Regions from separate parts of the Pengzhenrongella phosphoraccumulans genome, predicted to be linked through region 2. Evidence: predicted binding sites of a transcription regulator. Region 2 holds the regulator's gene; each other region holds the start of a gene.
What was found. Region 2 encodes LexA, which represses DNA repair genes until DNA is damaged. Its sites were predicted from a motif close to TCGAACANNTGTTCGA; they were not measured.
Positions count from the first base shown of each region.

Region 1: a site for LexA is predicted at 2,844-2,859, ahead of VTA80_RS17125 (DUF222 domain-containing protein). Genes of this name have one in related genera too.
Region 3: a site for LexA is predicted at 2,342-2,357, ahead of ruvA (Holliday junction branch migration protein RuvA). Genes of this name have one in related genera too.

Region 1 is NZ_CP144210.1:3,695,506-3,700,313, forward strand. It holds gene VTA80_RS17115 (TetR/AcrR family transcriptional regulator) at 1-49, shown strand, start outside; gene VTA80_RS17120 (DUF5692 family protein) at 54-1,028, shown strand; gene VTA80_RS17125 (DUF222 domain-containing protein) at 1,127-2,731, opposite strand; gene VTA80_RS17130 (hypothetical protein) at 3,085-3,231, shown strand; gene VTA80_RS17135 (hypothetical protein) at 3,260-3,772, opposite strand; gene VTA80_RS17140 (LamG-like jellyroll fold domain-containing protein) at 3,841-4,518, opposite strand; gene VTA80_RS17145 (TetR/AcrR family transcriptional regulator) at 4,767-4,808, opposite strand, start outside.
Region 2 is NZ_CP144210.1:3,839,599-3,844,406, reverse strand. It holds gene VTA80_RS17790 (AMP-binding protein) at 1-334, shown strand, start outside; gene VTA80_RS17785 (hypothetical protein) at 404-640, shown strand; gene nrdR (transcriptional regulator NrdR) at 780-1,310, opposite strand; gene VTA80_RS17775 (LysM peptidoglycan-binding domain-containing protein) at 1,478-1,810, opposite strand; gene lexA (transcriptional repressor LexA) at 2,187-2,861, shown strand; gene VTA80_RS17765 (hypothetical protein) at 2,887-3,081, shown strand; gene VTA80_RS17760 (L-lactate dehydrogenase) at 3,115-4,119, opposite strand; gene VTA80_RS17755 (ATP-dependent DNA helicase) at 4,144-4,808, opposite strand, start outside.
Region 3 is NZ_CP144210.1:4,321,646-4,326,453, forward strand. It holds gene VTA80_RS20020 (NUDIX hydrolase) at 1-233, shown strand, start outside; partial or broken gene pdxT (pyridoxal 5'-phosphate synthase glutaminase subunit PdxT) at 257-879, shown strand; gene VTA80_RS20030 (YebC/PmpR family DNA-binding transcriptional regulator) at 931-1,686, shown strand; gene ruvC (crossover junction endodeoxyribonuclease RuvC) at 1,714-2,286, shown strand; gene ruvA (Holliday junction branch migration protein RuvA) at 2,426-3,055, shown strand; gene ruvB (Holliday junction branch migration DNA helicase RuvB) at 3,114-4,136, shown strand; gene yajC (preprotein translocase subunit YajC) at 4,317-4,808, shown strand, end outside.

The DNA.
Region 1 (4,808 bases), 140 kb from region 2:
TGACGTCCCACCCACTTCCGCCTCACCCGCTCACGTCGAAGGAGACTGACCCCGTGTTCCTGTTCGAGTCGATCCCGTGGTATTCGGCACTCATGTGGATCGCGGTGGTCGGGGCGCTGATGCTCGCCAACGAGGCCGCGCGAGCCAACAAGTGGGTTGGGCTCTCGCTCTTCCTCGCGCTCCCTCTCGCCCTGACTATCTTCGTCTGGCCCACGACGGCCGGGGCGGGGTCCAGCACCGGGACCTGGTTCCACTGGGTCAAGGTCTACTCGTCGCTGGCTGGTTGTCTCGGGTTCATGGCCCTGCGCTTCATCCCGGGCCTGATCAAGAACAAGTTCGCCCTGATGTTCCCGGCGGCGATCCTGGCCCTGAACATCTTCGAGGCGGTCATCCGCGACTTCCAGGTCTACGGCCTGAACGGCCACATCGACGGCGTCATGATGGTCGGCGGGCCCTGGAACATCATGAACGGCGTGGCCGGCCTGCTCAACCTGCTCACCATCTGCGGGTGGGCGGGGATCTTCATCAGCCGGGGCAAGAAGAAGGACATGATCTGGCCCGACATGCTCTGGTTCTGGATCATCGCGTACGACCTGTGGAACTTCGCGTACGTCTACAACTGCGTGGGCGACCACGCGTTCTACGCAGGTGCCGCGCTCCTCGTCTCGTGCACGATCCCCGCCTTCTTCATCAAGCGCGGTGCGTGGCTCCAGCACCGGGCCCAGACGCTCGCGTTCTGGATGATGTTCACGATGGCGTTTCCGGCATTCGTCGGCGAGTCCACCTTCGCGGTCAAGTCCTCGAACGACCCGACCGCGCTGTTCGTGGTCAGCGCCATCGCCCTGGCGGCGAACCTTGCCGTCGTGATCTACCAGGTGATGAAGATCGTCCAGGGCAAGTGCAACCCGCTCAAGGACGAGCTCTACCGCGACCTGCCCGCGTACCAGAAGGTGGTCGAGGCCAACCGCCCTCTGGCCTCGCAGGGAATCCTTGACGCCGACACCCCGGAAGCTGCCCTCGCAGGCTGAGCGAAAGCTGCTCTCGCGCGCTCCGGCACCGCACGGCGTGCCCACCCGCAAGCCGTGCGGCCGCGCGGCCTGGCCCTCAGCCATTCGCAAATCGGCTGTCACGCGACGAGGGTGTCGACGTCGCGGTCGAGGCCGAGCTCGTTCGGTGGTTCGGGTGGTCGTGGTGGTGCGGGTGGTTGGATCCCGGGTGGTCCGGTGGGTGGGCTTGCCCCGGCGGGGCCGCGGAGTGTTCGTCCGGTGGGGTCGGTGAAGTCGTACCAGACGCGGGCGATGCCGGTGATGCCGTCGTAGTCGCGTGTGGTGTGGCGGGTCAGGGTGAGGTCGAGTCGGTGGACTTCGTGGTGGTGGAAGTTGCATAGCAACGCACCGTTTTCTACGGAGGTGGTTCCGCCGTCGCGTTGCCACCAGGCCAGGTGGTGGATGTGGCACCAGCGGGCGTGGGCGTGGCAGTCGGGCCAGGCGCATTCGCGGTCGCGGGCGATGACGGCTTTGCGTTGGGCCCCGGTGAACAGCCGTTCGGTGCGCCCCAGGTCCAGGGGGACGCCGTCGGCGTTGATGACGATGCGGGTCAGCTCGCAGTCGCACATGATCACCCCGAGCTCACTTGCCGGCACGGGCGTGCCGTCCTCGAGGGTCGCCGGCGCATACCCCAACACCGGGAGCACCGCAGGCCCCGCCCCGCATTCGGTCTCGGAACCGGCGTTGCTGCCGGTGCCGGTCCCGCTGCCGAACAGGGTGCTTGCGCCGCTCTCGCTACTGCCACCCCCGCTGCGCCCGCCAACCTCCCCGCCATCGTCGGCGTCGTCGTCGGTGGTGAATCCGAAGGTGGCTAGGGCTGCCCGGCGGCGGTCGCGGTCGGCTTGGGCGGCGACCCAGGTCGCTTCGGTCAGGATGACCGAGACCTGGGGTGGCACGTGCGCGCCGGGTTTGGTGTTCACGGACGCCAGGATGCGGTCGGCGATGGACCCCAGGGCGTCGGCGTTGCGTTGGCCGTAGTCGCGGTCGTCGTCGGCGGCGGGTCGTGGGGTGGCGGCTTCCAGGGCGAGGGCGACCTGGTGGCCGGTGAGGGAGTCGAGCAGTCCTTTGAGGTGGGTGCCGTGCGGGGTGTGGGTCAGGTGCAGGAACCGGGCGCGGCGTTGGGCTTGGTGGTCGCGTTCCAGGCCGGCGGGGTCCAGGTTGGCGGCCCACCGGTCGGCGGTGCGCGCGAACGTGCCCGCGTCCTGCCCGGCAGCCAGGCCCAACAACGTTTCTTGCCCGGCGGGGGAGGTGGCGGCTTCGCGTTGGGCGGGGGTGCCGGTGGCGGCGACCTTGGCGATGATGCCGGCGTGCTCCAGCGGGATACGCCCCTCGGTCACGGCCTCGCGCACGTCCGGGACGGTGTCGAGCTCGGCGGCCTGGCGCACCCGCGCGGCCCCGCCGCGCTTGCCGAGCCGGGTCTTGCGGCCGACCCACGCTTCGAAGCTGGGGTCCCCGGACCCGCGCCACGTGTCCGCGTTGCGTTCGGCGATGAGCACCGCGGACCGGATCGCTTGCAGGGTGTCGATGGTCAGGTTCAGCTCGGTCAGCACGCCCTGCCGCTCAGGCCCTGCCCACCCCGACGCCCCTGAAGCAGCGGAGGCAAGCGCGGCGGCGGCCGCGCGCAACGCGGCCACCTCGCCGCCCGCCCCGCACGCGAGCGGCGCGACCGGGCCGCCGTCGGCCACGGCCCGAGGAGAACCCGACACAGTGATCACCGCTGGTGCGGGAGCAGGCCCGGTGGTTGCCTCCACAGCCGCCCCCTCCCGCCATCGAGTCACAGCACTGAGTCGAAGAAGATCGAACACCTGTGCTAATCATACCCAATGAGGATAAAACGGTCAAGAGGTGACGCAAGGGGACTTCCGCACAGTCACAGTCGATCCAAGGCCGCGGGGGAGTTCACCAGCGGCGCTGGCGTGTCGATAGCGCGGTGGAGGGGTCAGCTCGACCCCTCCACCGCTCGTACGGGCGAACGCCCATCTCAGTCAGCGCAGTCAGTGCCACCACCACCGCAGCCAGTGCGGCGGCTCAGGCGGCCATGAAGGCTCAGCTCGAGCGCGATCAGCAGCGACTTGAGGCGAACCTCAAAGCCCAAGCCAGCCGGGCGCAGATCGCGGCGGACAACACCGCCATCGCGAATGACCGGCTGGCCGCTCAGGCCTCGGGGTCCACTCTCGACACCTAAGCGTAGGTGTCATAGCAAGCCGCAGGGGTCAGGCCTGGGCCTTGCTGAAATACGGGTTTGCAGCGGGGCGGAACATGAAGACGACCGCAGCGACGACGAGCCCGAGCGAGACGAGGCTGAAGGCGGTGCTGACGGTGAAGCCGCCCGTGAGGGACATCAGCGTCGAGATGGCGCTGAAGGCGGCGAGCACGGTCAGCACGATGCGAGCCCAACCGCGGCCCGCCTTCATCTTGAACACGAACAGGATCTGGAGCCCGAGCATGACGAGCGTGAGCACGAGCGCCACCACGAGTCCGATGTTCACCGCGGCCTGAAGCTGAGCCTCGGTCAACCCGCTCGTGTCGGTCTCGGACAACTTCTTGACGGCTGCGGTCGTATCGGAGAGGACATAACCCAGGATCCCGCCCAGGAGCCCGACCCCGATGCTCGCGAACCACAGCTTGACCGAGGTCAGCACATCGGTCGGTGTGGGCCGCCGAGGCGCGCCCATCTGGTTGGCTGCGGGGCCGGATCCGGTCGGATAGGTCGGCATGCTGGTCATGAATCCCCCTGAATTGTCGGGTGCAAAGAGTGTGTCAAGCACCGACAACATAGCGGTATTCCGGAGGGTCATCCGACGATGATCTTCACGTTTCGGAGATAACCCTTGGTCTGGTCGTCGCCGTCGTTCTTCGCGCCGACCGTGACAGAGCTGAGATTACTGATGGAGCCGATGGCCATGGATCGGCTGGTGACCACGCCGTCGACCGTGATCGAGACAACGCCGGCGGTGCGTCGGCAGGTAATGCTGTGGAAGTTCCCGTCGAGCACGTTGACGGGGCTCGACACGGCACGCTCGCTCGCATTCGCTCCCTTGAAGAAGCAGGTGGGCGCAGGTGTCAACTCCATCTTGTACGAGCCACCCGGGTTAGCGCTCAGGCCCTTGCGCATGAGGTCGTAGTCCTTCGCCGCGGTCGGAGCTACGGCGGTCGTGTTCCACGCGAACTCCAAACTGAACGAGAACGCAGCGGTGCCGGGGTTCATGCTCTTCTTGGACGCGACGGTGACGTGGCCGGTCGTGAACTTGTAGGACGCTCCGGGCTGTCCCACGGTGACGCCTGCGCCGAACGTGCCGTTGTGTCCGAGGCCGCTGATATCGACGGCGGTCTTTCCGGACGTTTCGCTGAGCGGGAGGTTGAGGACAATGCGCGGGGCAGCCTCTGCGGATGCTGCGAGGCCGACCAGGCCCAGCAGGCTGACAACAACGACGGCGGGGTAGCGCAGGAGTGCGTGCGTCCTTCCAGACATGGCGTCGCCTTTCGGTGAACGTGGGGTAGTCGAATGCGGGGGGTGCCCGACGACGCACGCTGCCGGCTGCGGCCACTTCGTCGGGGTCGCGGGGCACGGAATGTAGGCAGATGCAGCTGCATCACCTCATCTCCAAGGGTGGTCCCAGGCTTGCACCGCTCGGTCACGTCCGCATCTCACAGCGGGCGCCCAGGTGCCTCACAAGGGATGCGTTCGCACCAGAGCTGCGGGCGCCCGTCCAGGCGGTGTCAGAGGATCGGGGTGCGCGCGCGGTTGCCGACGACAGCGGT
Region 2 (4,808 bases):
GATCATCACCGGCGGCTTCAAGGTCTACCCGTCGCAGGTCGAGGACCTGATCCGCCAGATGCCGGGGATCGTCGATGTCGCCGTCGTCGGCGTGCCGGCCGGCGAGCAGGGCGAGCGGGTCGTAGCCGCGGTCGTCCTCGACGCCGACGGGCCAGAGGCGAGCGCCGTCGACCTGGCCACGGTTCGGGCCTGGTGCGAGAAGCGCCTGGCCCGGTACGCGATCCCCCGCCAGCTGGTCGTGCTCCCGGACCTGCCGCGGTCCGCGATCGGCAAGGTGCTGCGCCGCGTCGTGCGGGAAGAGCTGATCGCGACCCACGACAGCGCGTCCGCATGAGGCGGTTTGCTCTGATACCACCCGCGTTGCTGGTTCCGCACCCCCTCGAACAGGAGGATGATGGTAGTAATGTCCTCCCAGCCCACCGGTAGACGCCGGCACCTGCCCAACAGTCCGTTCAACGCCGCCCGAGAGGCGGCAGCTGCGGCAATCAAGCCGATCCCCGTCGGGGCCCGCGTCTCGCACGAGCGACACGGGCTCGGTCGAGTCGTCGCCCTTGACGGCGATCGCGCCGTCATCGTCGACTTCGGCGCGGGTGACCGCCGCCGCGTCGCGCTCGACAGCGCCAAGCTCGAACGGCTCTGACCCGACCCTGATCGTGGCCGCCGCGTTCTCGCGACCCCGTGATCGACGCTGTCTGTGAACGGCACTGTCTGTGAACGACGCTGTCTGTGAACGACGCTGTCTGTGAACCGCGCCCAGACCCCGGACCGTTTCCCGTGCGCTAGGGAGCGGTCGGGGTCGACTCGCCGTGGAGCGATCCCCGGTCGGGCTGCTCCTCGGAATCGGACTCTGCCAGCGCCGCAGCCTCGTGCTCGGCGCGCAGCAACGTGATCGCCGCCTCGAAGTCCTCGAGCGAGTTGAATCCCTGGTAGACGCTCGCGAACCGCAGGTAGGCCACCTCGTCGAGGTCGCGCAGCGGCCCGAGGATCGTCAACCCGATCTCGTAGGCGTCCAGCTCGGCGCTGCCGGTGCTCCGAATGTTCTCCTCGACCCGCTGCGCGAGCAGCGCGAGGTCGTCCTCGTTCACCGGCCGGCCCTGGCACGCCTTGCGGACACCGTTGATGATCTTCTCGCGGCTGAACGGCTCCGTCGCACCCGAGCGCTTCACGACCGACAGGCTCGCCGTCTCGACGGTGGTGAACCGTCGGTTGCACTGCGGGCACTGGCGCCGGCGGCGGATCGACGAGCCGTCATCCGACGTCCGGGAGTCCACCACCCGCGAGTCAGAGTGGTGGCAGAACGGACAGTGCACGCCGAGCCTCCGGTCCTGGTTTGCGCCGGGGTCGGCGCTCGGCGAAGAACTCCTCGGGCGCGCGGCGACCCTCGGCCACGGTATCTGGGCCAAAACCTAGAGGTCCGCGCGCCCAGACGCAAGGTGGCTTCGGCCGCGGCACGTGCCCCGGCCGCGGCAGATGGCGGTCAGCCTGCCGGGACCAGGATCTGCTGCCCGGCCCGCAGACCCGCCCCAGCCAGGCCGTTCAACGCGACGAGAGCGCCGACGGTGTCGCGAACGTCGTCGTTCGGGGCCGTGTAGGCCGTGGCGATCGCCCACAGGCTCTCCCCCGCGGCGACCGTATACGTGTCCACCGGGACGGCCTCGGCCGGCGAACCGGCCACCGCCCGGCCGCCGACGAGCACCCCGGCGAGCGCAAGTGCGACGGCACCGGCGGCGACCACCCGACGCCCCCGCGTCGTCAGCGTCAGAGTGCCTGATCCCGACATCCCCTGCGGGTGGACCGTTGCTGCGCTCATGTCCGTGCTCCTCTCGAATAGCCCGCGACCTGGGTCTCCGTGACCCGAGTCGAACACCTGTGCGTCGAACACCTGTGCGTCGAACGTCTGTACGATGTCTAGCACGAAGCACCGACGGTTGTCGAGACACGCTCGAACAGATGTTTGAAAGCGCGGCCTTGTTCTTCTAGGCTGTGTGTACGCCAGAGCAAGCGCACCACGAGCCACCCACACGCTCGGTCGAGCGTCGAGGGTGGACTCGAACAGGAGGAGGAGAACCGTGGCCACAGACACGAACACCCCCGGCGGTCCCCCGGACCCGCCAGCGACGCGAAAGACGCGCGCCGCCCTCGCGTCGGTCCACGCGCTCCCGGACAGTGCGCCGGACAGCGACGGGTTGACCGCGCGCCAGCGGCTGGTCCTCGAGACCATCCGGTCATCGGTCGCCCACCGCGGCTACCCGCCCACCATGCGGGAGATCGGCGAGGCGGTCGGCCTGACCAGCCCGTCGAGCGTCAAGCACCAGCTCACCGCGCTCGAGCGCAAGGGGTATCTGCGGCGCGACCCGAACCGGCCGCGCGCCATCGAGGTGATGCACCCGGACGACTCACGACCGATCCAGCGGCTGCAGCCGAGCACCGGGTCGCCGGCGAGCAGCTTCGGCGAGGAGCACCTCGCAGCGCAGGACGGCTCGCCCACGCCGTCCTACGTCCCGGTGGTCGGACGGATCGCCGCCGGCGGACCGATCCTGGCCGAGCAGGTCGTGGAGGACGTCTTCCCGCTCCCGCGCCAGCTGGTCGGTGACGGTGACCTGTTCCTGCTCCGCGTGGCCGGGGACTCGATGATCGACGCCGCGATCTGCGACGGCGACTGGGTCGTCGTCCGCCGCCAGCCGATCGCGGAGAACGGCGAGATCGTCGCGGCCATGATCGACGGCGAGGCGACCGTCAAGACCTTCAAGCGCACGGACGGGCACCTGTGGCTCCTGCCGCACAACCCGGCCTACTCCCCGATCAACGGCGACGAGGCGCAGGTCCTGGGTCGCGTCGTCAGCGTGCTGCGCAAGCTGTGACGGGGGCGTACTGATGCCCGGGCGGATGCGCGACCCCGGACCGTCGGCAACAGCCGACCGGCTCGCCGAGGCGCTTCAGTGCGAGCCCGCAGGTCGGCTCGAGGACTGCTCGCTCGCCGAGCTGCGCCGGCGCGCGGCCGCAGCCGGGATCGTCGGCCGATCCCGGCTGCGCAAGGACGAGCTGGTCCGAGCGCTGCGGTCGTCGTCGGGCGAGGCCTGACCCGGGTCTCGCCGCGGGCTCACCCGACCGGCGTCAGAAGCCGAACCGGCGCGCGACCGTCTTGAGGGCCTCCGCTGAGGTCCGCAGGTGCGCGAGTTCGTCCGGAGACATCGGGACCTCGAGCTCTCGCCCGGCCCCGGTCCGACCGACGACGGTCGGCACCGACAGGCAGATGTCGCTGATGCCGTAGTAGTCGTCGAGCAGGCTCGAGACCGGCAGCACCCGCCGTTCGTCCTTGAGGATCGCCTCGATGATGCGCGAGGCGGCGAGCGCCACGGCGTAGTTCGTGGCGCCCTTGCCGGCGATGATCTTGTACGCCGACTCGATGACGTCCCGAGCGATCCGCTCGCGCACGTCGAGCGTCAACGGCCCCGAGCTCCGGGTACCGCGCCAGTTCGGCAGGGGAACCCCGCCGATGGAAGCGGACTCCCACAGCGGGAACTCGCTGTCGCCGTGCTCGCCGACCATGTACGCGTGCACGTTCTGCACGGCGACCCCGGTGTGCTGCGCGATGAGGTAGCGCAGGCGCGAGGAGTCCAGGACGGTGCCCGAGCCGAAGAGCTGCGAGCGCGGCAGGCCAGAGATCTTCAGTGCCGCGTAGGTGACGATGTCGACCGGGTTGGTCACCATCACGAACACGGCGTTGGGCGCCTGCTCGACGAGCGGCGGCAGGATCATCCGCGTCAGCGCGATCGTCGCCTCGGCGAGGTCCAGGCGGGTCTGCCCGGGCTTCTGCTTCGCCCCGGCGGTCACCACGACGACGTCGGCGTCGGCGCACACGGCGATGTCGTCCGACCCGATCACCTCGGCCATCGGCATGAACTGGATCCCGTGCCCGAGGTCGGCCGCCTCGGCCTCGACCTTGGCCTTGTCGATGTCGTACAGGGCCACCGTGCGCGCCGCGCCGCGCATGAGGGCCGCGTACGCCACCGTCGCCCCCACCGCGCCCGCGCCGACCACTGCCAGCTTGGTGGTGCGGCGATCGGGCAGGGGGCCGCTCCCCCAGCCGATCTCGTCGCTGTCGTAGGTCTCACTCACAGGTCCTCCAGATGGCTCAACGGGTCACGCTAGTGCGGCGAGCCGCTCGAGCGCCGCGATGACGATCGACCGGTCGGTCGTCCGCCAGAAGTCGGGAAGTGAACGGGCCAGGAACTCGCCGTAGCGAGCCGTGGCAAGCCGTGGGTCAAGGACCGCGACCACGCCGCGGTCCGCCGTGCCGCGGATCAGTCGACCGGCGCCCTGGGCGAGGAGCAGCGCGGCGTGCGTCGCGGAGACCTGCATGAAGCCGTTCCCGCCCGCCGCCTCGACGGCTTCCGACCGCGCCGAGCGCACGGGGTCGTCGGGCCGGGGGAACGGGATGCGGTCGATCAGGACGAGCTGGCACGACGACCCGGGCACGTCGACACCCTGCCAGAGCGACAACGTGCCGAACAGGCAGGTCGCGGGGTCCTCGGCGAACGTGCGCACCAGCGTCGGCAGCTGGTCGTCCCCCTGGGCGAGCACCGGGAAGTCGAGCCGATCCCGCATCGCCTCGGCGACGGCGGTGGCGGCCCGCCGGGACGAGAACAGGCCGAGCGTGCGCCCACCCGCCGCCGTGATCAGGGTCGCGATCTCGTCGAGCTGGGCGTCGGTCGCCGCCTCGCGTCCGGGTGCCGGCAACCGCTTGGCGATGTAGAGGATCGCCTGGTGGGGGTAGTCGAACGGGCTGCCGACATCGAGCGAACGCC
Region 3 (4,808 bases), 480 kb from region 2:
TCTTCTTCCTCGGTCGGTACGCCGGGTCCATCGGTGGACCTCGCGTGGCCGACGACGACTTCAGCCGCGACGGCTGGACCGAGCTTGAGGTCGACACGATCGACGAGCTGCGCTGGTGGGAGCTGGACGCGCTGGCGGCGCTCGACGAGGAGGTCTTCCCGGCGGGGCTGCCCGAGCTCGTGCGGGCTCTGCTCGGCGGTTGGGACGGCGTCACCCGGGACCTGACCGCGTGACCGCGGCCGTAGAGTGCACGGTCGTGAACCCCACGATCGGAGTACTCGCCCTGCAGGGCGACGTCCGCGAGCACGCGCTCGCCCTCGAAGCGTCCGGCGCGTCGGCCGTTCCCGTGCGCCGCGCCCGCGAGCTCGACGACATCGACGGTCTGGTCATCCCCGGGGGGAGTCCACGACGATCGACAAGCTTTTGCGCGCCTTCGACCTGTTCGAGCCGCTGCAGGAGCGCCTGCGGGGCGGGCTGCCCGCCTACGGTTCGTGCGCCGGGATGATCCTGCTCGCGGACCGGGTCCTCGGGGGGATCGACGGTCAACGGACGTTGGGCGGGCTGGACATCACGGTGCGGCGCAACGCCTTCGGCCGACAGGTCGACTCCTTCGAGACGGACCTGACGATCGACGGGATCCCGGGCGAGCCGGTGCACGCGGTTTTCATCCGTGCACCCTGGGTCGAGCAGGTCGGCCCGCGCGCCGAGGTCCTTTCCGCGGTCTCCGGCGGTCCTGCCGCCGGTAGGATCGTCGCTGTGCGGCAGGGCGGACTGCTCGCGACCTCGTTCCACCCTGAGGTCACCGGCGACACGCGCGTGCACAAACTGTTCGTACAGATCGTCCGTGACGCACTCTCGGTGCGAGCGCCCGGCCTGTGAGGGTCGGACGCCATCGGTGTCGTCAGTGTGAAAACGAAGGGTCGTTAATCGATGTCGGGTCACTCTAAGTGGGCTACCACCAAGCACCAGAAGGCCGTTGTCGACGCCAAGCGGAGCAAGCTCTTCGCGAAGCTGGTCAAGAACATCGAGGTCGCGGTGCGCTCGGGCGGCCCCGACATGGCCGGCAACCCGACGCTCGTCGACGCGGTGCAGAAGGCCAAGAAGCAGTCGGTCCCCAACGAGAACATCGATCGCGCGCTCAAGCGCGGATCCGGTGCCGAGACCGGGGCTGACTACCAGTCGATCATGTACGAGGGCTACGGCCCCGGCGGGATCGCGGTGCTGGTCGAGTGCCTCACGGACAACCGCAACCGCGCCGCGTCCGACGTGCGAGTGGCGTTCACGCGCAACGGCGGGTCGCTCGCCGATCCCGGTTCGGTGTCCTACCTGTTCAGCCGCAAGGGCGTCGTCATCGTCCCCAAGGAGAACGGCCTGACCGAGGACGCCGTGCTCGACGCGGTGCTCGACGCCGGTGCCGACGAGGTCAAGGACCTCGGCGAGGTCTTCGAGGTCATCTCCGAGGCGAAGGACCTGGTGCCGGTCCGCACCGCGCTCCAGGCCAACAAGATCGACTACGACTCGGCCGACAGCCAGTTCGTCGCCGCGATCCACATCGAGGTCGACGCCGACGGCGCCCGCCGCATCCTGCGCCTGATCGACACCCTGGAAGACAGCGACGACGTCCAGAACGTCTTCGCGAACTTCGACGCCAGCGACGAGGTCATGGCAGAGCTCCAAGCCGAGTAACACCGGGCTTCTTCTGTGGGGGTGGGTGTGCGGGTTCTGGGGGTTGATCCTGGGCTCACGCGGTGCGGGTTGGGGGTGGTCGACTCCTTGCCCGGGCGGCGGGCCGTGCTCGTGGCCGTGGGGGTCGCGCGGTCCTCGACCGAGGAGGACATCGACCGACGGCTGCTGGCGATCGCCCTGCAGCTCGACGAGTGGATCGACCGCGAGGCGCCGGACGTCGTCGCGATCGAGCGGGTGTTCGCCCAGCACAACGTGAGCACCGTCATGGGCACCGCCCAGGTCGCCGGGATCGCGATGCTCGCGGCTGCCCGACGGCGGATCCCCGTCGCCCTGCACACCCCGAGCGAGGTCAAAGCCGCGGTGACGGGTTCCGGGCGCGCCGACAAGGCGCAGGTCCAGACGATGGTGGCGCGGATCCTCGGCCTGGCCGAGGTGCCGCGCCCGGCCGACGCCGCCGATGCGCTCGCCCTCGCGATCTGTCACCTCTGGCGCCCGGCGGGTGCGCTCGCCGCGCCGCAACGCTCGCTGCAGGCCATGACCAGCGCCCAGCGGGCGTGGGCCGCGGCCGAGCACGCGGCGCGTCGTCCGACCCGCGGGTGATCAGCGGCGCGTCGGGTCCACCCGGTCGCGCGGCGCTTGTTACGGTAGAGGCCGTTCGTACAGGTGTTCGCCTGCCTGGCCCAGGTGGCCGGTGGTCGGCGTGCGCCGAGATCCCCAGCTCAGCGAGAGGAACAGTGACGTGATCGCCTCGGTCCGCGGCACGGTGCAAGCAGTGCGGCTCGACTCGGTGATCGTCGAGGTCGGAGGGGTCGGCATGCTGATCCAGGCGACCCCCGCGACGCTCGCCGGGCTCCGGGTCGGTGCCACCACCGTCCTGTCCACGTCCCTGGTGGTGCGCGAGGACTCGCTGACGTTGTTCGGCTTCGGTGACCCCGACGAGCGCGCGGTCTTCGAGATCGTGCAGACGGTCTCGGGGGTCGGTCCGCGGCTCGCGCTCGCGATGCTCGCCGTGCACAGCCCCGACGGCCTGCGCCGGGCGGTGGCGACCGAGGACCTGGTGGCGCTCAAGCGGGTGCCGGGGATCGGGCACAAGGGGGCGCAGCGCATCGTGCTCGAGCTCGGTGATCGGCTCGGGATCGCGACCGGCGCCGGCGGGGACGGGTCGAGCCCGTACCTCGCGGTCGCCGCGGATCGCCGGTCGGAGGTCGTCGACGCGCTCGTCGGGCTCGGCTGGAACGCGAAGGCGGCCGAGGACGCCGTGGCCGGCGTCGTCGCGGCCAACACCGACCTCGCCAGCCCGGTGAGCGACCTCGAGGTGGCCGGCGTCCTGCGCGCGGCGCTGCGGTCGTTGGGATCCGGCCGTGGCTGAGTACCGCGACCTCGGAACCGAGGACCTGGACGACCTCAACGACCGGGCGCACGACGACGTGACGACCGAACGGCTCGTGCGGCCCGCGGCCGACGACGTCGAGCGCGCGGCCGAGGCGGCCCTGCGGCCGCGACGGTTCGACGAGTTCGTCGGCCAGCGGGTCGTGCGCGACCAGCTTTCGCTCGTGCTCGAGGCCGCGCTGCGGCGCGGCCGGGCACCCGACCACGTGCTGCTCTCCGGGCCACCCGGGCTGGGCAAGACGACCCTCGCGATGATCATCGCTGCCGAGCTCGGCGCGCCGCTGCGGGTGACCTCGGGTCCGGCGATCCAGCACGCGGGCGACCTCGCCGCGGTGCTGTCCTCGCTCGAGGAGGGCGAGGTGCTGTTCCTCGACGAGATCCACCGGCTGGCTCGTCCGGCCGCCGAGCTGTTGTACGTCGCGATGGAGGACTTCCGGGTCGACGTCGTGGTGGGCAAGGGCGCGGGGGCCAGCGCCATCCCGCTGGCGCTCCCACCGTTCACCGTCGTCGGCGCCACGACGCGCGCCGGGCTGCTGCCCGCGCCGCTGCGGGACCGGTTCGGGTTCACCGGCCACCTCGACTTCTATGCGATCGACGAGCTCGAGCGGGTGCTGGTGCGGTCGGCCGGTCTGCTGGGCGTCGAGCTGCGGGCCGACGCCGGCTACGAGATCGCCTCGCGATCGCGCGGCACCCCCCGGATCGCCAACCGGCTGCTGCGGCGCGTGCGCGACTGGGCCCAGGTGCGTGGTGACGGCCGGCTCGACCTCGCGGCCGCCAACGCCGCGCTCACGGTCTACGAGGTGGACGCGCTCGGCCTCGACCGGCTCGACCGGTCGGTCCTGACGGCATTGTGCGTGCGGTTCGGCGGGGGACCGGTGGGGCTGACGACCCTGGCGGTCGCGGTGGGGGAGGAGCCGGAGACCGTCGAGACGGTCGCCGAGCCGTTCCTGGTCCGCGAAGGGCTCGTCGGGCGCACGGCGCGGGGCCGCGTGGCGATGCCGTCGGCATGGGAGCATCTGGGTCTCACTCCACCGCCGATGAGTGGGACGCTGGTGTTCTAGAGCCAGTACGCCTGCGTTCCCTGGTGTACTGGAGGTAGCGGTCCGCCTTCGGGCTCGTCGGTTTCGAGCACAGGGCCACTGACCAGGGAACGGTCCGCCGTCGCGAGACGTTGGGCTTCCCGAGACATGGCGCCTAGACTGCGCCCGACATCGACACAGACCCGAAAGACGTGCCACCCCATGGACCCATCCTTCATCATCATCATCGTGCTGGCGTTTGGCGCGATGTGGCTCATGTCGAGCCGGACCCGCAAGCAGCAGCGGGCGGCGGGTGACTTCCGTGCCAACCTCGAGGTGGGTAACGAGGTCATGACCGGCTCGGGGTTGTTCGGCACGATCGTCGACATCGACGGTGACACCATCACCCTCGAGTCGACTCCCGGGAACGAGAGCCGCTGGATCCGCGCGGCGATCGCCAAGATCGTCCTGCCGCCCGAGGTCGACGAGGCTGACGCCGACGAAGACGACGAGGACGAGGACTACCTCGACGACGAGGACGCCGACACCGATGAGTACGGTGACGACGTCGACGACGACGAGGACGACGACGAGCTCGGTGACGCTGAGACCGACAGTGACTCTGAGACCGACAGTGACCCTGAGACCGACGCCATCGAACCGACCTTGGACGACGAGATCGTCGTCCCGGACGACCTGTCGTCCCTCTCCGAC